Regions from separate parts of the Actinoallomurus acaciae genome, predicted to be linked through region 2. Evidence: predicted binding sites of a transcription regulator. Region 2 holds the regulator's gene; the other holds the start of a gene.

Region 1 (11,223 bases), on a different contig from region 2:
GTTCGGCGAACCGGCCGGGGTCGAGGTAACTGCGGGTCAGCAGGATCCGGCCGTCGCGGACGCGCAGGATGAGGAGTTGCGAGAGGCGGAATCCGGCTCCGGTGGAGACGACGGTGCCGACGACCTCGTACTCGGCGATGATCACCTCGGGGTCGGTGGTGTCCCACACCTGGACGTTCTCAAAGCCCTGGTACTTCACCGGCGACCGGCCGCCCTGGGCGTCCATCAGCCGGCGAAGGGCCTCTTGTCCCTCGACGCGGGCCGGGGCGCCGGCCGGGGCGAACGGGATCTCGTGCACCGCGTCCTCCGCGTACAGGTCCACGGCTCCCGCCTCGTCGGCGACGGTGAGCTCGTGCAGCCGCGCGAGAACCTCGCGGGGAGTGGCAGCGGTCGAAGATGACATGCGTAATCTCCTGATCGAAGGTCGGTGAACGTCGCGCGGACCGCGCGCCGGAAATATCCGGGGTGGTTACCCCGGATCTGGAAATATACGGGGTCCCTACCCCGCTTGTCTATGGAAGGGCGTCATGGCCGCGGACGACATCAGTGAGCACGCCCGGGAACGGACGAGGCCGATGCGGGCGGATGCCCGGCGCAACCGCGAGAGGCTCCTCGAGGTCGCGCGGGAGTGCTTCGCGACGGAGGGCGTGTCCGTACCGGTCGATGAGATCGCCCGCCGCGCCGGGCTGGGTGCCGGCACCATGCACCGACACTTCCCGACCAAGGAGTCGCTGTTCGAGGCCATTGTGCTCGACCGGATCGCCCAGCTGGTGGACGAGGCGCGCGCCCTAGCCGAGGCCGAGGACCCGGGCGAGGCGTTCTTCGGGTTCTGCCGCGGCATGGTCGAACGCGGCACGGAGAGCCGGGGGCTGGCCGAGATCCTGGCCGGAGCCGGCGTCGACGCGAAGGCCAGGATCGCAGCCGAGACCGGCCGACTGGACCGGGCGTTGGAACGCCTGGTGGAGCGTGCCCGCGAAAGCGGCCAGGTCCGCGCCGACATCGGCGTCAATGACGTACGCGCTCTGCTGAACAGCATCCACACCGCCGTGGAACACGAACACGGCGACCGGCAGATGGCCCTGCGCATGATGACCGTCATCTGCGACGGCCTGCGCGCGGATCGGCCCTAGCTACGCCCCTGCCGGTCGATGATGACGGGCAGGGCCCGCGCGAGGGAGGCCAGGCTCTTGCCCTCCTCGCCGCTCAGCACGCGGTGGGCGGTGGAGAAGGGGAACGCCTTCACCCCGGAGACCTCGACGGCGAGGCTGCCTTCGTGGTCGATCCACGTGCCGCCGTACTCCTGGACCAGGACCCGGCCGGTGTAGGCGCCGGCGAGTTGCCACCACAGGCGGAGCCGGTCCTCGGCGAGCGGCCCGTCGGCCAGCAGGGCCCAGCACACCTCGTCCAGTTCGGCGAGGGAGGCGAGCGAACCATCGAGGCGGCGGTCATGGTCGGTGGCGACCAGCCGGGCGCACTCGGCGGCGAGGTGGTCCAGCATCTCGATGTCGGGGGCGGTCATGCCGTGATGATCGCAAGCTCTGGCCCCGGCGTGCCAGCCGTTATCTCCCCGCCGGACACGCGCGGAACCGACCGGGCGTACCGGATGGCGGCCTTGATCTAACGTCGCTGCCCCGCGTCTTCTGTGGATCTCGGCCGGGCTGACGATCGGAGCGCTGACCGCTCCGCTGCTCACCGAGTCCAGTGCCGGTCTCGTCGGCAGCGCGGGGACGGCGTCGTTGACCTGGTCCACGATCGGTCTGGTGACCGCCGTGGCACTCGGCGTCGCGGTGGTGGCGACCGCCGTTCCGGCCGTGCGCGCGGCCCGCTCCAGCACCGTCAGCGCGCTGGCCGACGCGGCACGCCCACCCCGCCGCACCGGTTGGCTGATCACTCTCTCAGCGCGACTGCCCGTCCCGTTTCTGCTCGCCCTGCGGGTCGCCGCCCGCCGGCCGCGACGGGTGGTACTCGGTGTGGTCAGCATCGCGGTCACGGTCAGCGGAATCGACGTCCTGCTGGTGCTCAACGCCTTCCTCGGCGACCAGCCGGGCACGGGCGCGTATACCGAGACTCAGGTGGTGGTGCTGCGGCACGTGCTCCTCGTCTGGACGGTCGTCCTGCTCTCCTTGGCGGCGGTCAACGCCATCGTCATCACCTGGGCGACGGTGCTCGACAACCGGCACGCGTCGGCGCTGGCACGCGCCCTCGGCGCGACCCCCCAGGAGACGACCGTCGCCCTGGCGGCCGCGCAGGTGCTGCCCGCGCTCGTCGGTGCCACCCTGGGCGTCTTCCCGGGAGGCCTCCTGCTGTTCGCCGCCATCAACACGATCACCGGCGGCGACAGCGACAGAGCCACGCTTCCCGCGCCCTGGCAGCTGATCGCCCTGGTACTGGCAACCGTGTTCGTGGTGGCGGTGCTCACCTTCATTCCCGCCCGCCTCGGGGGCCGCCGTCCGGTGACCGAGACTCTCTGAGCCGCGCTCGCATGATCTCGAGGGTCTGCCGGACCGGCATCGCTGAGAGCGAACGACCCCCGGGAAATAGATCAGGGCTCTCCTTTCTTGAGTGTGAGTGACTCAAGCTTTGGAGGCCTGATGAGCAAGACCGTCACCCTGCCGGTGCTGCCCCTCGACGACGAGGTCGTGCTGCCCGCGATGGTCGTGCCGTTGTCTCTCACGGACGATGAGGTACGAGGCGCCATCGAGACGGCGCGCACCACCGTGCCAGGGACGCTTTCGGACAACAAGGATGACAAGCCGCAGGTGCTCATCGTGCCTCGGCTGAACGGGAAATATGCGGCCGTCGGCACCCTGGCGGTCATCGAGCAGATCGGCCGGCTGCCGGGCGGTGACCCGGGGGCCGTCGTACGCGGCGTGGCGCGGGTGCGCATCGGCACCGGCACCTCCGGCCCGGGCAAGGCGCTGTGGGTCGAGGGCACCGTGGCCGAGGACACCGGCCTCGGCGCGCGGGCCGCGGAACTGGCCAAGGAGTACCAGGCCCTGGTCGTCGGCGTGCTGGAGAAGCGCGGCGCCTGGCAGGTCATCGACATGGTCCAGCAGATCGAGGACCCGTCGGTGATGGCCGACCGTTCCGGCTACGCGTCCTACCTCGACGCCGAGCAGAAGGTGCGGATCCTCGAGACCACCGACGTGACCGAGCGGCTGGAACTGGCGATCGGCTGGACCCGCGAGCACCTGGCCGAGCTGGACGTCGCCGAGACGATCCGCAAGGACGTCGAGGAGGGTGTGGAGAAGCAGCAGAAGGAGTTCCTGCTCCGCCAGCAGCTCGCCGCCATCCGCAAGGAGCTGGGCGAGCTCAGCGGCGACCCCTCCAGCGAGGAGGAGGACTACCGCGCTCGCGTGGAGGCCGCGGACCTGCCGGAGAAGGTGCGCGAGGCCGCGCTGAAGGAGGTCGACAAGCTCGAGCGGACCGCCGAGCAGTCGCCCGAGGTCGGCTGGATCCGCACCTGGCTCGACACCGTCCTCGACATCCCGTGGAACGAGCGGACCGAGGACGCGTACGACATCGCCGGCGCCAGGACGGTCCTCGACGAGGACCACACCGGGCTCGACGACGTCAAGGAGCGCATCGTCGAGTACCTCGCCGTGCGCAAGCGGCGTGAGGAGCGCGGTCTCGGCGTGATCGGCGGACGGCGTTCCGGCGCGGTGCTGGCCCTGGTCGGCCCGCCGGGTGTGGGCAAGACGTCCCTGGGCGAGTCGGTCGCGCGGGCGATGGGGCGCGAGTTCGTCCGCGTCGCGCTCGGCGGCGTACGCGACGAGGCGGAGATCCGCGGCCACCGGCGCACGTACGTCGGGGCGCTGCCGGGCCGGATCGTGCGCGCGATCCGCGAGGCGGGCTCGATGAACCCGGTCGTCCTCCTCGACGAGATCGACAAGGTCGGCGCCGACTACCGCGGCGACCCGACCGCCGCGCTGCTGGAGGTGCTGGACCCGGCGCAGAACCACACGTTCCGCGACCACTACCTCGAGGTGGAGCTCGACCTGTCCGACGTGGTCTTCCTGGCCACCGCAAACGCCCTGGAGACGATCCCGGGCCCGCTGCTGGACCGCACGGAGCTGGTCTCGCTCGACGGCTACACCGAGGACGAGAAGGTCACCATCGCCCGCGACCACCTGCTGCCGCGTCAGCTCGACAAGGCCGGCCTGACCGCCGAGGAGGTCACGATCGGCGAGGACGCGCTACGGATGCTGGCGGGGGAGTACACCCGTGAGGCGGGCGTACGGAGCCTGGAGCGGGCGATCGCGCGGGTGCTCCGCAAGGTGGCGGCGAACGCCGCGCTGGAGGCCGCGGATCCCGCCGACCCCGACCGGCCTCCGGTCCTGCCGGCGTCGGTGGGCGCGGACGACCTGCGCGACTACCTCGGGCGGCCCCGGTTCACCCCGGAGACCTCGCTCAAGGAGGAGGAGCGCCGTACGGCGGTGCCCGGCGTGGCCACCGGCCTCGCGGTCACCGGGGCGGGCGGCGACGTGCTCTACATCGAGGCGTCGCTGGCCGACGAGGAGACCGGCGAGACCGGCGTGACGCTGACCGGCCAGCTCGGCGACGTCATGAAGGAGTCGGCCCGGATCGCCCTGTCGTACCTGCGCTCGCGCGGCGCGGAGATGGAGCTGCCGGTCGGCGACCTGAAGAACCGCGGCGTGCACGTCCACGTGCCCGCCGGGGCCGTGCCCAAGGACGGGCCGAGCGCCGGCGTCACGATGACGACCGCACTCGCGTCGCTGCTGTCCGGCCGCCTCGTACGCTCCGACGTGGCGATGACCGGCGAGGTCTCGCTGACCGGGCGCGTCCTGCCCATCGGCGGGGTCAAGCAGAAGCTGCTCGCCGCGCACCGGGCGGGGATCACCACGGTCCTCATCCCCAAGCGCAACGGGCCCGACCTGGACGACGTGCCGGCGGAGGTGCTGGAGCAGCTGACCGTCCACCTGGCCTCGGACGTCCGCGAGGTGCTCGACTGGGCGCTGGAACCGGCGACGACCGGGCAGACGGTGGCCGCCTGACATCTCCCTGAACGGCCTGATGGCCGCTGGAAGGGCGGTCCCGCGGAGGCGGGACCGCCTTTTCCGCTTACGCGGTGCTTAGGGGTTTCTGCGCGACAATCGGGTTCGCTAGGCCCACTGAATCGTGAACAGAGGAAAGTGAGATGGCGGAACACGACGAGCACGATCCCCGCGAGAGCGCCACACCGGCCGGGGAGCCGTCGGCCCCACGGCCCGAACCGCCCGCCGAACCCGCCGGCGGCGGGCAGGCACCGCCTCCGCCGGCCGCACCGGCGCCGGGAGCACCGCCGCCTCAGGGCGGCGCGCAGACGGAGTTCCTCGAGTCCGGCCGCACGCCCCCGCCGTACGCGGAGGGCCCACCGAACGGACCGAGCCGCTGGCGCCGATGGTCCTCCAACGGCTCCGTACGGGCCGGCGCGCTGACCCTGGTGGCCGGACTGATCGGCGGCCTGGTCGGCGGCGGCATCGTGGCCGCGTTCAACCACGACCACGGCCCGGACCGACCGTCCCAGGTCCGACGCTTCGGCCCGGGAGAGATGGGCCGCGGCTTCGGCCCCGGCATGCGCGGCTGGGCACCGCCGAACGGCGGCTGGGGACAGAACCACCGCATGCCCCAGCCGAACCAGCCGGGCACACCGGCCCCGGCCCCCTCACCGACGTCGAGCGGCTGACCTCAGGCCGATCGGTCCGGGTCCGTTTCCGCCTGGGGTCGGCCCGGCCCCGCGTGACCGGGCGAAGCCGGACGAGGGTTGGAGGCCGAGCCACGGCGTGCCCGGCCGAAGCGGCCGGCTACACCGGCCGCGGTGCCTTCGCTGCGGCTGATCCTGGGCCGGTTGGTCCGGTTGCGTTTCTGCTTGGGGTCGGGTTGCGGTTTCGGCTCGGTCCCGGGCGGCTGGGCGTCGCCGGATGGTGATCCGGGCAGGGCCGGTGCGCCGTAACCGGCGCACCGGCCCCGGTGCCCTTGCGGCGGCTGGCCGCGGTCAGGACGGGGTGAGGCGGAAGACGCGCAGTTCGCGCTGGTCGGCGCGTTCGACGTAGGTGTCGTAGACCGACCAGATCCGTACGAGCCGGGGCCAGACCTCGGTGCGGGCGGCGCCCTCCAGCGCCTGTGCCGTGACCGGGATGCGGCGGCCCTGGTAGCGGACCTCGGCCTTCGCGTCGGCCAAGAGGTTCGCCGTCCACGCCGGGTGGTGGTCGCGGCCGAAGTTGCTGCCGACGACGACGAACGAGCCGTCCTCCTCGGGCAGGCAGATCAGCGGCGTCTCCCGTGGCAGGCCGGTCTTGCGGCCGGTCGTCGTGAGCACGATGCTCGGCAGCACGATCGCCGGCAGCAGGACGCGTCCGCCGGACAGACGGTGGAGTACCCGGTCCAGCGGCGGGACGACCCTGGGGCCGATCCGGGCGAACCACGGTGCGCTCGCCAGCCTCTGGGCGACCGGTGTGAGCACTCCTTGCAGGGCGCGAACGGGCATCACGATCTCCTTGTGGCGGTTGGGGCCTGTCTCAAGGCCCCGCTGTCCTACTGCGCGGCGTCCGGGTGGCGCCTCGCGTCGTCGTCGGTCGCCCCGGACGGAACGGGCCCCAGGCGCCCGGCACGGGAAGGACGCAGGTGCCCCGCGGCGGCGAGCCAGCGCAGAGTGTCGGCCACGCTCTCCTCCAACGGGCGGAGCGTGACGCCGAGAGCGTCGAGGGTGACCGTGTCGTCCGAGGGGACGAGCGTCACCATCAACTCGGCCGCGTCCCGCGTCAGCGGATACCGGAAGCCGTGCACCTTCTTCGCGGCGTCCAGCAGCGCACCGAGCGCGATCATGAGGCCGCCGGGCAGGGGGATCCGGCGGCAGCGGACGCCGGTCAGCACGTCGCACAGGTCGGCGAACTCCGGCCATCGCACGTAGTGCCCGCCCAGGATGAGCCGCCGGGCGCCCCGGCCGGGCTCGACGCAGCGTGCCAGGGCGTCCCCCAGGTCGCGTACGTCCAGGAGCGACACCCCTCCGGGCGACACCGGCCACGCGATGCCCAGCCCGGCGGCCAGGCCCGCGGGCATCGCGTCCAGGTGTGGCTGGGACGGCCCGAGCACCCCGCCCGGATAGACGATCGTGACGGGCGCGCCGTCGTCCTGCAGGCTCCGCGCGTACCGCTCGGCCTCCAGCTTGGACCGCCCGTACCCCGTACGCGGCCGGGCCAGGGGAGCGTCGGAGGTGATCACCGGGCCCGCGGGCGGGACGAACACCGCGATCGTGGAGGTGTGGATCACCGGGTCCAGGCCGCGGGCCACGGCCCCGCCGACCACGTTGCGCGTGCCGGTGACGTTGACCGAGACCAGGTCCGTACGGCGGCCCGTGACGCCGAGGGCGGCCGCGGCGTGGATCACCGAGTCGCAGCCGTCGAGCGCGCGGCCGACGGCCTCCCGGTCGAGCATGTCGCCGCCGCACATCTCGGTCTCGTCGGCGTCGACCCCGATCCCGGCGAGGACGCGGCCCGTCCGGCCGGGGTCGCGGACGAGCAGCCGGGGGCGGTGACCGGAGGCGAGGAGCGACTTCACCGCGTGCGATCCGACGTATCCCGAAGCACCGGTGACGAGTACCCGCATGGCCTTCAACGTAGTCCTCAGTGATCATCTGACGTCACATGCGGCAGCCGAGACGCCTCACATCCGTTATAGGTTTGCAACAATAGGTGTGATCTAGATCTCAATATTAGATTCCGCCCCTCAGGGGGACCGGGCGCCGTGTTCCGGGGGGAGGAGTGTCCGCATGGTGAGACGATCACCGGGCTCTGCTGGCTCGATATGCCCGTGTTTGTGCTGGTGAGGGCTGGTATCGACCTTAGTGATCGTTTTCACGTGGCCCCCCATCTGGGCGGCCAAAAGCGGAAAACATCCCGACGTACCCCCGAAGTACGAGGCTCAAACACGGTGATCGAAAAGTCGTCCGAAGCGCTGTTTCGGGTTCGCTAAATTTGTAATCCATGTCGCCAGGACATCCGAGCGCACCGCAATCCCCGACCACCACCGCCACCGAGATCTTGGAGCCTCCCAAAGTCGAAGATGGTAGCCAATTGTGGCGCATCGCCAGGGATTCAAAGACCCTCGACCTGAATTCTCCCTACAGCTATGTGCTCTGGTGCCGTGACTTCGCGGCGACCTCCGTGGTCGCCCGGTCCGGTGGTGAGGTCCGCGGCTTCGTGACCGGATTCGACCGCCCCGAGGAGCCCGGGACGCTCTTCGTGTGGCAGGTCGCGGTCGATGAGGACTGGCGTGGCCGCTCCCTGGCCGGCCGCATGCTCGGTCACCTCGCGGACCGGGGCCACCGGTACGTCGAGGCGACCGTGACCCCGGACAACATCGCCTCGGCCCGGCTCTTCACCGCCTTCGCCCGAGATCGCGGCGCCGAACTGCGTCGCACTCCGCTCCTCTCCGGGGACCTGTTCCCCGGCGACCACGAGCCGGAGGAGCTCTACCGCATCGGCCCACTGGACGTACCAGCCACGTCAGGAGACAGGTGAGACGCATGGACGTGTTCGAGTCGCTCGAGTCCGAGGTCCGCAGCTACTGCCGAGGATGGCCGGCGGTCTTCGAGAAGGCCTCCGGCAGCCGTCTGTACGACGAGGACGGCAACGCTTTCCTTGATTTCTTCGCCGGAGCGGGGACCCTCAACTACGGCCATAATCATCCGCTGCTGAAAGAGAAGCTCCTCGCCTATCTGGCGGATGACAATGTCGTGCACAGCCTCGATATGCACACCGTCGCGAAACGGCGTTTCCTCGAAACGCTCCACGACGTCGTGCTGGCACCTCGCGATCTCAACTACAAGGTCCAGTTCCCCGGCCCGGCGGGCACGACCGCGGTCGAGGCGGCGCTGAAGCTCGCCCGCAAGTACACCGGCCGGGAGACGGTCGTCAGCTTCACCAACGCCTTCCACGGCATGTCGCTCGGCGCGCTCGCCGTCACCGGCAACGGCATGAAGCGGGGCGGCGCCGGGATCCCGCTGGGCCACTCCGTGCCCATGCCGTTCGACAACTATCTCGACGGCCAGACGCCGGACTTCCTGCTGTTCGAGCGGCTCCTGGAGGACAGTGGCAGCGGCCTGGACGCCCCGGCCGCGGTCATCGTGGAGACGGTCCAGGGTGAGGGCGGGCTGAACGCCGCCACGCCCGAATGGCTCCGCGGCCTCGCCGACGTGTGCCGGCGTCACGACATGCTGCTCATCGTCGACGACGTCCAGATGGGCTGTGGGCGCACCGGGCCGTTCTTCAGCTTCGAGCAGGCCGGCATCGTGCCCGACATCGTCTGCCTGTCCAAGTCGCTGAGCGGCTACGGCCTGCCGTTCGCCGTGACGCTGTTCAAGCCGGAGCTCGACGTATGGGAGCCCGGTGAGCACAACGGAACGTTCCGTGGGCCGAACCCGGCGTTCGTCACCGCCACGGCCGCGCTGGAGCTCTGGGACGGCGAGGGGCTGGAGAAGGAGACCCTCGCCAAGGGCGAGCAGGTCGAGCAGGGGCTCGGCCGGATCGCCGCGGCCCACCCCGAGGCGATCAGCGGGCTCCGTGGACGCGGCCTCGCCCAGGGGCTGGCCTTCACCGAGGCCGCGGCGGCCACGAAGGTGTGCGCCCAGGCGTTCGACCGCCGCCTGCTGATGGAGACCTCGGGGCCGGAGAGCGAGGTCGTCAAGCTGCTGCCGCCCCTCACGACCACCCCCGACGAGCTCGACGAAGGGCTCGGCATCATCGCGGCCTCAGTGGACGCGGTGCTCGCCTGACCAGGAAGACAAGGCACAAGGAAGGGAGAACCCATTGATCGTCCGCTCGCTGAAGGAGATCAGCGGTACCGAGCGCGACGTGGAGGCACCCACCTGGCGGAGCCGGCGCTTCGTGCTGGCGAGCGAGAAGGTCGGCTTCTCGATGCACGACACGGTGCTGTACGCCGGCACCGAGACCCACATGTGGTACGCCAACCACATCGAGGGGGTCTACGTCATCGAGGGTGAGGGCGAGCTCGTCAACGAGGACACCGGAGACAAACACCGCCTCGAGCCCGGCACGCTCTATCTTCTCGACGGCCACGAGCATCACACCGTACGCGCACACACCGACCTGAGGACCGTCTGCGTCTTCAACCCACCGTGCACCGGACGGGAGGTACACGACGAGAACGGCGTCTACCCGTTGATCACCGAGGAGGCCTGACATGATCGAGCACCCGAACCCCGGCCCGAACGACCTCTACCCCACCCGTAAGGCCGGCGAGCCCGCCCTGCTCTACCGCACCGATCCCGTGGTGTACGGCGGCCCGGACGACGGACCCATCGACCCCGAGACCCTCGCGTCCTTCGACGAGAAGGGTTTCCTGACGGTCGAGGAGCTGCTCGCCCCCGAAGAGATCGAGCGCTACCGCACCGAGCTGCGCCGGCTGTCCGAGGACGAGGCCGTGCTGCGCGACGAGCGGACCGTCACCGAGCGCGGCTCCGACGAGATCCGGTCCATCTTCGAGGTGCACAAGGTCAGCGAGGTGTTCGCCGAGCTGGTGACCGACCCGCGCGTGGTCGGCCGGGCCCGTCAGATCCTGGGCTCCGACGTGTACGTGCACCAGAGCCGCGTCAACTACAAGCCCGGGTTCAAGGGCAAGGACTTCTACTGGCACTCGGACTTCGAGACCTGGCACGCCGAAGACGGAATGCCTCGTATGCGCGCTGTAAGCATTTCCATCGCGCTCACCGAGAATTTCGTCCACAATGGTGGCTTGATGATCATGCCGGGATCGCATCGGACATTCGTCTCATGTGTGGGCGAAACCCCTGACGATCACTACAAAGAGTCGCTGCGTGGTCAGGAGATCGGCACTCCGGACCCCGACAGCATCTCCATCCTGGCCAACAAACACGGCATCGATCTGTTCACCGGGCCCGCGGGTTCGGCGACAATGTTCGACTGCAATTGCATGCACGGCTCGAACGGCAACATCACGCCGTTCCCGCGGTCGAACGTCTTCATCGTCTTCAACAGTGTCGAGAACACCTGTGAGGAGCCTTTCGCCGCACCATCACATCGTCCCGAGTTCATCGCCGCCCGGGACTTCACCCCGGTAGGCGACAGATAAGCCCCCCCGAGCCGTCGGCGGTGGCCACTCCGGAGTTCCGGGGTGGCCACCGTCGGGCTCTCGGACCTTGGAGATCCCCCATGACCTCATCACGACGAGACTTCCTCCGTTCCG
Region 2 (11,223 bases):
CCTCGCCGACCTGCCCGGCATCAAGCTCCGCCTCTCGCGCATCCGCCCCGGCCGCCGCGAGGGCGTCGACACCGAGATCCACCGCGACCTGATGACCCTCGCCCGCAACGGCGGGGTCGCCGACGCCGTCGTCGTCAGCGGCGACGAGGACATCGCCCAGGTCATCGCCGATGCCCAGGACCACGGCGTCCGCGTGAGCGTGCTGCACGTCGCGGTGGACGGCAACTGGACGATCTCCCGAGTGCTCCGCCACGAGTGCGACGACCTCATCGAGATCGGCTCCGGCCACCTGCGACCGTACGTCAACCTGCTGGCGGGCATGAACACCTCCTCGCCGCCGCTGTCCAACGGACACGGGACCAGCACCACCGGCGGCGCGCTGGCCCCGCTGCAGCCGTCGACGCACTCGAGCCCGCCGCCGAGCACGCCGCTCACCTCGCCGCCGCCGCAGCTCGGCGGGTCGTCCACGTCCCCCTCCGCATCGGGCCTGGGCCGGCCGCCGACCTCCGGCCCGGTGATCCCGGTGCCGCCCCTGCGCTCGACGCCCACGCACTCGGCGCCGACGCCGCCGATCATCCCGCCCAAGCCCTCGAGCTCCTCGCCGTCGTCGAGTCCGTCGTCGCCGGGGAGCTCGTCGAACGGCAACAACAGCGGCCCCCAGTACGTCCAGCAGCCCGTCGGTCCCTACACCGGCCCGCAGCAGATTCCGCCGCCGCAGCCGCAGCAGTCCACGCCGACGCTCTCCGACGCGGTCAAGGCCGCCCATCAGGAAGGTGAAGATTTCGGCGAGTCGGTCGCGCGCGACGCGCCGGCCCTGTGGCTCGAGGCCGTGCTCGCGCGCAAGCCGCGAATGCCGTCAGACCTTGAGGCGCGGCTGCTTCAGGGGTCCTCACTCCCGATCGACTTTCTGCTGCACGACGAGGTCCGACACGCCCTCCGCCGTGGGTTCTGGGATGCGCTCGAACGCTCACGCCGCGTATAGCCTTCTCGCGGCGGGGGCCGTCCCGTCCGGTGAACCCTTGTGACTGTCGCGAGGATGATGCGAAATGACCAGATTCGCAGGAGGTCCGCCGGGTAGCGTCTAGAAGGTGACGCATGTGACCGAAGACGATCTCGATGACATGGAGTTCGACACGCTCCGCACGGGCGATCACGCGTCGGCGGCGAAGCGTTTCGTCGAGCTCGCCGAGACGGTCTCAGGCGGCGTGTCACGCGCCAGCCTGTTGCTGCGTGCGGGTGAGCAGTGGCAGCACGCGGGAGACCATGGCAAGGCGGCGGAGACCTATCGCAACGCGCTCGCCGACGGTGGCGACACCTACGGCGATCCGCGGATCTATCTCGCCGGCGCCCTGTTCGAGCTGGGTGAGCTGGACGAGGCGCGGGGGTTGATCGCGGAGGTCCGCGCCGATTCGCCGCAGGACCCGGAGGTCCATCGCGCGGTGGCCGAGCTGCTGTACGAGCAGGGCGAGCTGACCGCCGCGCACGACTGGGCCACCGAGGGCGCCGACCTGGCCCGGGCGGGCGACCAGGAGAGCCTGGAGGGCCTGCTGCGCATCCGCTACCGCTGCCGGCTCGACCTGCGCCGTCCGGAGGACCGCTACGACGCGCTGCTGGACGAGTTGCTCAAGAAGACCGACGACGCGCCGGGCCACCAGTTCCGCTGAGCGGGGCGCCGCCGCCGAGCCGCGTCAGGGGCGGCACGTCCCGACCGCGCTCGCCGGCCGGGAGACCCTCGGTCAGCCGCGCAGCGTCCGCAGCTGCCGCGCGGCGAGCGAGGCGGCCCGCTGGGTGCGGTTCCACGCCTCCGAGGTCTGGGCACCGGGGTGGTCGTCGAGCTCCACGGCGACCTCGACGACGAGGTTGCTGTCCCGGAACACGATCGAGTCGAACTCCCCGCCGAACGCCTTGGGCACGCGTGCGGCCTCGTCGCCGTAGCCGGACAGCGGCGTGCCCGCGGACCGTACGCCACTGCTGCCGTCCGTCTCGGCGACCAGTTCCTGATGCGCGCCGCTCTCCGCGGAGCTCAGCAGCCCGCGTCCCTGCCGCCGCGCGTGGACGGTCAGGTTGGCGGTCGTCTTCTCCAGCCCGGCGTTCACCGCGACCAGGTTGCTCCACGTGCAGGTGGACTCGTTGTTGGCGGGAGGGCTCCCCTTGGGCAGCCCGTGCGGCACGAGCGCCGCGCTGTCGGCGACGGGAATCAGCGCGCACGCCCAGATGGCCTTCGGATAGGCGCCGCTGGAGATCGTCGCCAGGTAGGCCGCGCCACCGCCGCCGACGACCACGACCAGTGCGGCGATGACGATCAGGGCGATCGGCGGTCTCCGGGCCGAAGGCGCGGGCGGAAACGGCCCTGGTGGCCCGCCGGGAGGCACCGGCGATGCTCCGTAGGGTCCCGGAGGTCCGCCGGGAGGGAACGGAGGTCCGCCCGGCAGGCCCGGAGGACCGAAGCCGGGACCGTTTCCGGGGGACCAACCTGGCGGAGGGCCGGGGATCGACATCGAGACCAAACCTTCCGGCGACAGAGACCTTCCGAAAGGTATACCGGCCGAGCCGTCGGCGGAGAAGCGCTTCGCCGAGACGCGGCAGCGCGGTACTCCCGCCGCCGAAGGAGGCCAACGCGCGCTTGGCCCGCTGAGCAGCGGAGTCGCCCTCAGAGGACCTTGGACAGGGACGCGTGGTCGAGTTCGCGCAGGGCCCTGCCGGGGTCGACGGCCTCCCAGCGCACGGACGCGGTGGCCCCGTGCACGACGAGCGTCGCGACGGCGTTGTCGAACCACGGGCCGTGGCTCAGTCGCCACGTCATCGGCGCCCTGGGCACCCGGGCGAGCCGGGCGAGGGCGCGGGCGGGCCCGTCGGTGAGCCGCCCGTACGCCGCGCGCTGGAGCAGCCGGTACTTCAGCGGCAGGTGGTTGCGCATCGGTGAGCAGACCACCTGGGAGATCGGCGTGGTGGTGCCCGCGACCCGCGCGAGGTAGGAGTAGTGGACGTCCCCGGAGAGCAGCGTGATGCTGCGCGGGCCGTCCTCCCGCCGCGCGACCTCCAGCAGCGTGTCGGCGAGCGCGCGGAACGACGCCTCGAACGCGGCCCAGTGCTCCAGGTCGGCGCCCTGACGGATCTTCTCGCCGAGCCGGGCGAGGCGCTGTCCCCACGCGCCGCCCGCGATCGCCTCGTCGAAGGACTCCAGGTGGTGGATGGCGGCCGGCAGCAGGAACGGCAGCGAGGTGGCGACGATGAGGTGATCGACGTCGCCGCGGCACTGTTCCTGCACCCACGCCAGTTCGGCGTCGTCCAGCATCGACCGCCGGCCGTCGCGGAGCACCCGCCCGCAGCGGCTGTCCACCACGACGAGCCGCGTACGCCCGTAGTCGTGGGCATAGCTCCACCGGGTGCCGTCCGCCTGCTCGTCGGCGCGCTCGGCGAACTCGTCGACCACTCGCCCGGCGTCGCCGTCCGTCTCCAGCACCCTGCGGTAGACCGGGTCTCCGGCCCGCTCGGCCGCCGACATGTTGCCCAGATGCTGGTAGATCCAGTACGCCCCGAGCCCGCCGGTGATCCGGTCGTGCCACCAGGGCCGGGCGCGGATGTCGCGCAACCAGGTCTCGGAGGTGTTCCAGTCGTCCCGGATGTCGTGGTCGTCGAAGATCATCAGGCAGGGCACGGTGGACAGCAGCCACCGCACCATCGCGTCGTCGCTCCAGGCGAGCCGGTACAGCCTGGTGTACTCCTCGTAGTCGGCGATCTCCATGCCCGGCGCCTCGCCGGTGTCGCGGCGGGCCTCGATGAACTCCCGCATCTCCGGTCCGGTCTCGTCGGCGTAGACCTGGTCGCCGACCATCAGCAGCAGGTCGGGCCACTCGTGCCCGTCCGCGAGCCGCCGCGCGAACGCGCCGAGCACGTCCGGCCCGTGGACCTTCTCCACGCCGGGGGCGACGCGGCACGACCCGAAGGCGATCCGCCGCTCGTCGCCGGGCGCGGGGATCCGGATCCGGCTGGGCGGCGAGCCGGGCTCGGGCCAGACGGTCTCGCCGTCGAGCGCGACCGTGTACTCGGTGTCCGAACCGGGGGCCAGCCCCTCGATCTGGACGAGCGCGTAGTGGTGCCCGTGGACGGTGAACGTCGAGGCGGTCGCGTCCAGAATGCGCACGTCACACGGTTGGTCGGTCTCGAGCCAGATCGCGGCCGTATCCGGTCCGACGTGGCGGAGCAGGGGGCCGACGACGAGTTGGGTCATGGACGTATGGCTTACGCCACAACCGCCTTGGTCGTCCACTTCGGGGTGGTTCAGGCGGCGGTGACCTTCCACCAGACCAGTGCGTCCGCGGCGACCAGGCCCGATATCACCGGGACGCTGTAGAGCAGCGTCGCCGGTGTCGCGGCGGGGTCGCCGAGAAATATCGTGCACGATTCGAGGGCGGCGCCGACCGGCCAGTTCGCCGTGGACTTCGTCGTCTTGCAGGGAAGCCGTCCGCCCCCGAACAGGTCGAACAACATCAGCGAGTGCAACGGCCGGCCGGCCGTGTCCTGGAGCGCCACGTGGAGGCTGCCGTCGAGTTCGGTGGACTCCAGCGGAGCCCGGCCGGCGTTGCGGAACCGGATGCGCACGTAGTACGGCGTCATCTTCTTGTCCGCCGCCTTGAGGTCGTAGTCGGCGAGGTCGCCGATGCGGCCGCGCTCGACCTTCAGCGGCGACACCTCGATCTTTCGGCCGCCGCTGCCCCAGTCGACGACGTGCGCCTGCCCGAGGGCGAGGGGATGGGCCGAGGTGCCGGGTGTCGGCTTGGCCTTGACCAGGTGCTTCGCCCCGTCGCATCCGGTGACCGGGACCATGACCGCCACGGCCGCGACGGCGACCGGGAAAAGACTCCGGCGTGAAATCGGACCGGGCATCGCCCAAAGATAGCCGGATGGGCAGTCGGCCGGGAAAAGGTTCGGGGCGATACCCCTGTCGAAAGAAAGAGATATCGCCCCGAGTCGAGCTGATCAGGCGGCCGGTACCGCGGGTTTGACGGTCAGCCGGTCGGCGGCCGAGTCCGCGTCCACGACGACCTCGTCGCCGTCGCGGATCTCGCCCGACAGCAGCTCGCGGGCGAGCTGGTCGCCGATGGCGCTCTGCACGAGCCGGCGGAGCGGTCTCGCGCCGTACGCCGGGTCGTAGCCGGTCAGCGCCAGCCAGTCGCGGGCCGCGTCGGTCACCGTCAGCCTCAGCCGGCGGTCCGCCAGGCGCGCGGCGAGCCGGTCGACCTGGAGATCGACGATCTCCGTCAGCTCCTCGGTGGAGAGCGCGTCGAAGATGATCACATCGTCGAGGCGGTTGAGGAACTCCGGCTTGAAGTTCGCCCGTACCGCGCCCATCACGGCCTCGCGCCGAGCCTTGTCGTCGAGCGACTCCTCGACCAGGAACTGCGACCCGAGGTTCGACGTCATGATCAGGATCGTGTTGCGGAAGTCGACCGTACGGCCCTGGCCGTCGGTCAGCCGTCCGTCGTCCAGCACCTGCAGCAGCACGTCGAAGACCTCGGGATGGGCCTTCTCGACCTCATCCAGCAGCACGACGCAGTACGGCCGGCGGCGGACCGCCTCGGTGAGCTGGCCGCCCTCCTCGTACCCGACGTAGCCGGGAGGCGCGCCGACGAGCCGTGCGACGGAGTGCTTCTCGCCGTACTCGCTCATGTCGATGCGCACCATGGCCCGCTCGTCGTCGAACAGGAAGTCCGCCAGCGCCTTGGCCAGCTCGGTCTTGCCGACCCCGGTCGGGCCGAGGAACAGGAACGAGCCCGTGGGCCGGTCGGGGTCGGAGACACCCGCCCGCGCCCGGCGTACGGCGTCGGAGACGGCCCTGACGGCGCTCGACTGACCGATCAGGCGGCGGCCCAGCTCCTCCTCCATGCGCAGCAGCTTGGCCGTCTCACCTTCGAGGAGGCGTCCGGCCGGAATGCCGGTCCAGGCGGCGACCACCTCGGCCACGTCGTCGGCGGTGACCTCCCTCTTGACCATGGCGTTGGGGTTGTTGGCGGCCTCGGCCGCGGTCTCGAGCTCCTCCTGAAGCCGCTCGATCTCGACCGCGATGTCGCTCGGCGTCTTCCAGTCGCCGTCGAGCTGCGCCTGACGGAAGGCCTGCTCGCGCCGGCTCTCGGCCTCGTCGATGCGCTTCTTCAGCTCACCGACCTTGTTGAGCCCCTCCTTCTCCGCGTGCCAGCGGGCGTTCAGGTCGTTGAGCTGTTCTTTACGGTCGGCGAGCTCGGCCTTGATCCGTTCGAGCCGCAGCTGGGAGGGCTCGTCGGACTCCTTGCTGAGCTGGTGCTGCTCCATCTCCAGCCGGTCGACGACACGCTGGAGCTCGTCGACCTCGACCGGCCGCGAGTTGATCTCCATGCGCAGCCGGGACGCGGCCTCGTCGATCAGGTCGATCGCCTTGTCCGGCAGGAACCGGGCGGTGATGTACCGGTCGGAGAGCGCCGCGGCGGCGACGAGCGCCGCATCGGTGATCACCACCTCGTGGTGTGCCTCGTACCGGCCCTTGAGCCCGCGCAGGATCGCCACGGTGTCCGTGACCGTCGGCTCGCCGACGAAGATCTGCTGGAACCGGCGCTCCAGCGCCGGGTCCTTCTCGATCCGCTCGCGGTATTCGTCCAGCGTGGTCGCGCCGATCATGCGCAGCTCGCCGCGGGCCAGCATGGGCTTGAGCATGTTGCCCGCGTCCATCGAACCCTCGGCCGCGCCCGCGCCGACCACGGTGTGCAGCTCGTCGATGAAGGTGACGATCTGCCCGTCGCTCTGCTTGATCTCGTTCAGGACCGCCTTGAGGCGCTCTTCGAACTCACCGCGGAACTTCGCACCCGCGACCATCGCGCCGAGGTCCAGCGCGACGAGCCGCTTGTTCTTCAGCGTGTCCGGCACGTCGCCGTCGACGATGCGCTGGGCGAGGCCCTCGACCACTGCGGTCTTGCCCACGCCCGGCTCGCCGATCAGCACCGGGTTGTTCTTCGTGCGCCGCGACAGCACCTGCACGACGCGGCGGATCTCGTTGTCACGGCCGATGACCGGGTCGAGCCGGCCCGCCTGGGCCTGCTCGGTCAGGTCGACGCCGTACTTTTCCAGCGCCTGGTAGGTGTCCTCGGGGTTCTCGTTCGTCACGCGGGCGTTTCCGCGGACCCTGGGGAACGCCTCCAGCAGGGCGTCGGGGGTCGCGCCGGCCGCACGCAGCAGCTTCGCGACCGGCCCGCCGTCGGCCGCCAGGGCCACGAGCAGGTGCTCGGTCGAGATGTAGTCGTCCTCGAGCTGCCTGGCGCGGTTGGCCGCGGTGTTCAGCACCACCAGCAGCGCCCGCGAGGTCTCCGGCGCGCCGACGGTGGCGCCCGCGGCCTTCGGCAGCGCGGCGATCTGCTCCTCGGCCTGGCGGCGCAGCGCCTGCGGATCGGCGCCGACCTCCTTGAGCAGCCGCTGCACGGTGCCCTCGCCCTGCGACAGCAGCGCGACGAGCAGATGAGCGGGATCGACGTGGGGGTGCCCCTCGGTCGCCGCCCGCCGCAGGGCGGCGGAGAGCGCTTCTTGACTTTTCTCGGTCCGTTTGTAGTCCACTTATTCCTCCCCGCGTGAGCGCCACACGACCACACTCGTCTGACGGATCGGCACCAGCTCGGCGCCGGCCGTCGACTCGGGGGTGTTCTTCAGCCGGGCGAGCCGGGCGGCCACCGCTCGGGTGGACTCCAGCTCGTTGCCCAGCTCCTCGACCAGCCCCCTGAGCCGCGCGACCTCGGCCCGTAGGGCCTCGGACTCACGCTGCAGGTCGAGGATGTGCTTGATGCCGGCCAGATTGATGCCCTCGTCCTGGGACAGCCGCTGGATCTCTCGCAGCAACACGATGTCGCGCATGGAGTAGCGGCGGCCACGGCCGGAGGTGCGGCCCGGCGAGACCAGACCCATCCGGTCGTACGTACGGAGCGTCTGTGGGTGCATCCCGGACAGCTCCGCGGCAACGGAGATCACGTAGACCGGGCTGTCGTCGCCGAAAGGGTCCATGAGGTTCACTCCTCTCGCGCCATCCGGATCAAGTCGCTCCGTACGCCGTCACCACCGAGGCTGCCGGACATCTTCTCCAGCGCCTCGCGGGTGGTGTCATCGATCTCGCTGGGAACCTGCACGTCGACGGTGACGAGCAGGTCGCCCCGGCTTCCGTCGCGCCGTGGGGCGCCCTGGCCGCGGACCCGCAGCACCCGCCCGTTGGGCGTGCCCGCCGGGATCCGCACGGTCTTGGGCTGGCCGCGGTGGATCGGCACCTTGATCTCGGCGCCGAGCGCGGCCTCCGGGAAGGTGACCGGCACCTTCAGCGTGAGGTTGTCGCCCGTGCGGCCGAAGACCTTGTGCGGCTTGACGTGCACGACGACGTACAGGTCGCCGTTCGGTCCGCCGTTCTCTCCCGGCGCGCCCTTGCCCTTGATCCGGATGCGCTGCCCGTCGTGCACTCCCGCCGGGATGCGCGCCTGGATCGTGTGCGTGCTCTGCGCACGGCCGCTGCCGTAGCACGTGGTGCACGGGTCGTCGACGACCAGGCCACGGCCGTGGCACTCGCGGCAGGGCTCGGAGAAGGCGAATCCGCCGGCGTTGCGGCTCTCCTGTCCGGTGCCTTCGCAGCGGGGGCAGACCCGGGGGACCGTGCCGGCCTTGGCACCGGTCCCCCGGCAGGTCGGGCAGGCCGCCTCGCTGGTCAGCCGGAGCGGGACCGTACGGCCGTCGAGCGCCTCACCGAACGTCATCGTGATCTCCGACTCGACGTCGGAGCCACGGCGCGGCCGCTGGGTCGTCTGGCGGCGGCCGAACAGCCCGCCGAACAGGTCGCCGATGCGTTCGCCCGTGCCACCCGTGGGGGTGCCCGTGCCCGTGTTCCCGAACAGGTCGCCCAGGTCGAAGCCGAACCCGCCCTGGGCGCCTCCACGGGGACGCGCCCCGCCGAACAGGCTGCGAGCCTCGTCGTACTCCTTGCGCCGTTTCTCGTCCGACAGCACGTCGTACGCCTCGGAGATGTCCTTGAACTTCTCCTCGGACTCCGAGTCGCCCTTGTTGGCGTCCGGGTGGTACTGGCGAGCGAGCTTGCGGTATGACTTCTTGATCTCGTCCTGGGTGGCGGTCTTCGTAACACCGAGGACCTTGTAGTAGTCCTTCTCCAAATAGTCCTTGGTGCTCACCGGCGCCCCTTACCTCGTTTCTTGTCGCTCGTTCGTCAGTCCTCGTCGGCCGTGTCGGCCTTGGGCGGTGTCTCGGCCTCGGCGCCCTCGGCCTCGGCCGTCTCCGGTGGCTCCGGCTCCTCCTGCTCGGCCGGCCCTGCCTGCTCGGCCGGCTCGGCGTCACCGCCCGGCTCGGCCACGGCGACGCGGGCCGGCCGGAGGATCCGCTCGCCGATGCCGTAGCCGGGCTGCAGGATCTGCACGGCCGTCGGCTCGGTGACGTCGGCGGAGTAGGAGTGCATGAGCGCTTCGTGGATGTTCGGGTCGAATGGTTCGCCCGGAGCGCCGAACGCCTGCAGTCCCAGCTTGCCGACAATGCCCTCGAGCCCCTCGGCGACCTGCTTGAACCCGCCGTTCAGCTCGTCGTGTTCACGGGCCCGCCCGATGTCGTCGAGCACCGGCAGCAGCTCGGTCAGGACGTTCGCCAGCGCCTGTTCGCGCACCGTCACCCGGTCGCGCTCGACCCGCTTGCGGTAGTTGGAGTACTCCGCCTGAAGCCGTTGCAGGTCAAGCGTGCGCTCGGCCAGTTGCTTCTTGATGTCCGCGATCTCCTCGCTCTCCGCGGCCGGCGGAGCGCTCGGGGCGGCCTCGGGAGCCGGCTCCGCCGGCTCCCGGACCTTGCCCGTCTGAGGATCGATGCGCCGCTTGTCGCGGATCACCGGGCCCTCGCGCTCCTCGGCGTCGTCACGACGCTCCGTCACGCTTCCTCCTTGCCTAGCGGCTCATCGGGCAGCGAAAGGAGGCTGCGACTCACGCCGCGCCGCCTTCGCGCTTGTCCTTGTCGTCGTCCACGATCTCGGCGTCGACGACCTCGTCCTCCTGGGCCGCACCGCCCTGGTCGGCGGTGGCACCCTCCGGGGCACCCTCGCCGGGCTGGTTCTGGGCGTACATCGCGGCGCCCATCTTCTGGCTGACCTGGGCGAGCTTCTCCGACGCCGAGCGGATCGCGTCGATGTCGGTGCCCTCGAGGGTCTTCTTGACCTCGTCCAGCGCCGTCTGCACCTCGGTCTTGACCTCGGCCGGGATCTTCTCGTCGTTCTCACCGAGGAACTTCTCGGTGGAGTAGGCGAGCGTGTCGGCGTTGTTGCGGGTCTCGGTCTCCTCGCGGCGCTTGCGGTCCTCCTCGGCGTACTGCTCCGCCTCGCGCATCATCTTGTCGATGTCGTCCTTGGGCAGCGCCGAGCCGCCCGTGATGACCATCGACTGCTCCTTGCCGGTGCCGAGGTCCTTCGCGCCGACGTTCACGATGCCGTTGGCGTCGATGTCGAAGGTGACCTCGATCTGCGGCACGCCGCGGGGCGCCGGGGGCAGGCCCGTCAGCTGGAAGGTGCCGAGCTTCTTGTTGTACGCCGCGATCTCGCGCTCGCCCTGGTAGACCTGGATCTCCACGGACGGCTGGTTGTCATCGGCGGTGGTGAAGACCTCCGACCGCTTGGTCGGGATCGTGGTGTTCCGCTCGATGATCTTGGTGAAGATGCCGCCCTTGGTCTCGATGCCCAGGCTCAGCGGGGTCACGTCGAGCAGCAGGACGTCCTTGACCTCGCCCTTGAGCACGCCGGCCTGCAGGGACGCGCCGACCGCGACGACCTCGTCGGGGTTGACGCCCTTGTTGGCCTCCTTGCCGCCGGTCAGCTCCTTGACCAGGTCGGCCACGGCGGGCATACGGGTCGAGCCGCCGACGAGCACGACGTGGTTGATGTCGCTGACGTTGATGCCGGCGTCCTTGACCACCTGCTGGAACGGCGTCTTGCACCGGTCGAGCAGGTCGGAGGTCATCTTCTGGAACTCCGCCCGGGTGAGCTTCTCGTCCAGGTGGAGCGGGCCCTCGGAGGACGCCGTGATGTACGGCAGGTTGATGCTCGTCTCCGAAGAGCTGGACAGCTCGATCTTGGCCTTCTCCGCGGCCTCACGGAGCCGCTGCAGCGCCATCTTGTCCTTGGACAGGTCGACGCCGTGAGCGTTCTTGAACTTGGTGACCAGCCAGTCGACGACCTTCTGGTCC

The links. The regulator HspR, encoded in region 2, represses chaperone genes until heat shock. The targets are predictions, from matches to a motif close to ANTTGAGTCNNNNNGACTCAANT.
Region 1: the regulator HspR is predicted to act here: its motif matches at 2,557-2,579, upstream of lon (endopeptidase La).

What each region holds. Positions count from the first base shown of each region.
Region 1 is NZ_JBHLZP010000092.1:9,919-21,141, reverse strand. Features, by position in the region: gene ACFFNX_RS15115 (nuclear transport factor 2 family protein) at 1-403, opposite strand, end outside; gene ACFFNX_RS15110 (TetR/AcrR family transcriptional regulator) at 528-1,130, shown strand; gene ACFFNX_RS15105 (hypothetical protein) at 1,127-1,519, opposite strand; gene ACFFNX_RS15100 (FtsX-like permease family protein) at 1,761-2,471, shown strand; gene lon (endopeptidase La) at 2,592-5,015, shown strand; gene ACFFNX_RS15090 (hypothetical protein) at 5,159-5,686, shown strand; gene ACFFNX_RS15085 (nitroreductase family deazaflavin-dependent oxidoreductase) at 5,996-6,487, opposite strand; gene ACFFNX_RS15080 (NAD-dependent epimerase/dehydratase family protein) at 6,535-7,605, opposite strand; gene ectA (diaminobutyrate acetyltransferase) at 7,983-8,519, shown strand; gene ectB (diaminobutyrate--2-oxoglutarate transaminase) at 8,525-9,772, shown strand; gene ACFFNX_RS15065 (ectoine synthase) at 9,807-10,199, shown strand; gene thpD (ectoine hydroxylase) at 10,201-11,109, shown strand; gene ehuB (ectoine/hydroxyectoine ABC transporter substrate-binding protein EhuB) at 11,190-11,223, shown strand, end outside.
Region 2 is NZ_JBHLZP010000203.1:1,508-12,730, reverse strand. Features, by position in the region: gene ACFFNX_RS25145 (NYN domain-containing protein) at 1-982, shown strand, start outside; gene ACFFNX_RS25140 (tetratricopeptide repeat protein) at 1,098-1,664, shown strand; gene ACFFNX_RS25135 (hypothetical protein) at 1,737-2,372, opposite strand; gene ACFFNX_RS25130 (alkaline phosphatase D family protein) at 2,651-4,231, opposite strand; gene ACFFNX_RS25125 (hypothetical protein) at 4,282-4,887, opposite strand; gene clpB (ATP-dependent chaperone ClpB) at 4,981-7,578, opposite strand; gene ACFFNX_RS25115 (heat shock protein transcriptional repressor HspR) at 7,579-8,019, opposite strand; gene dnaJ (molecular chaperone DnaJ) at 8,025-9,182, opposite strand; gene grpE (nucleotide exchange factor GrpE) at 9,218-9,922, opposite strand; gene dnaK (molecular chaperone DnaK) at 9,972-11,223, opposite strand, start outside.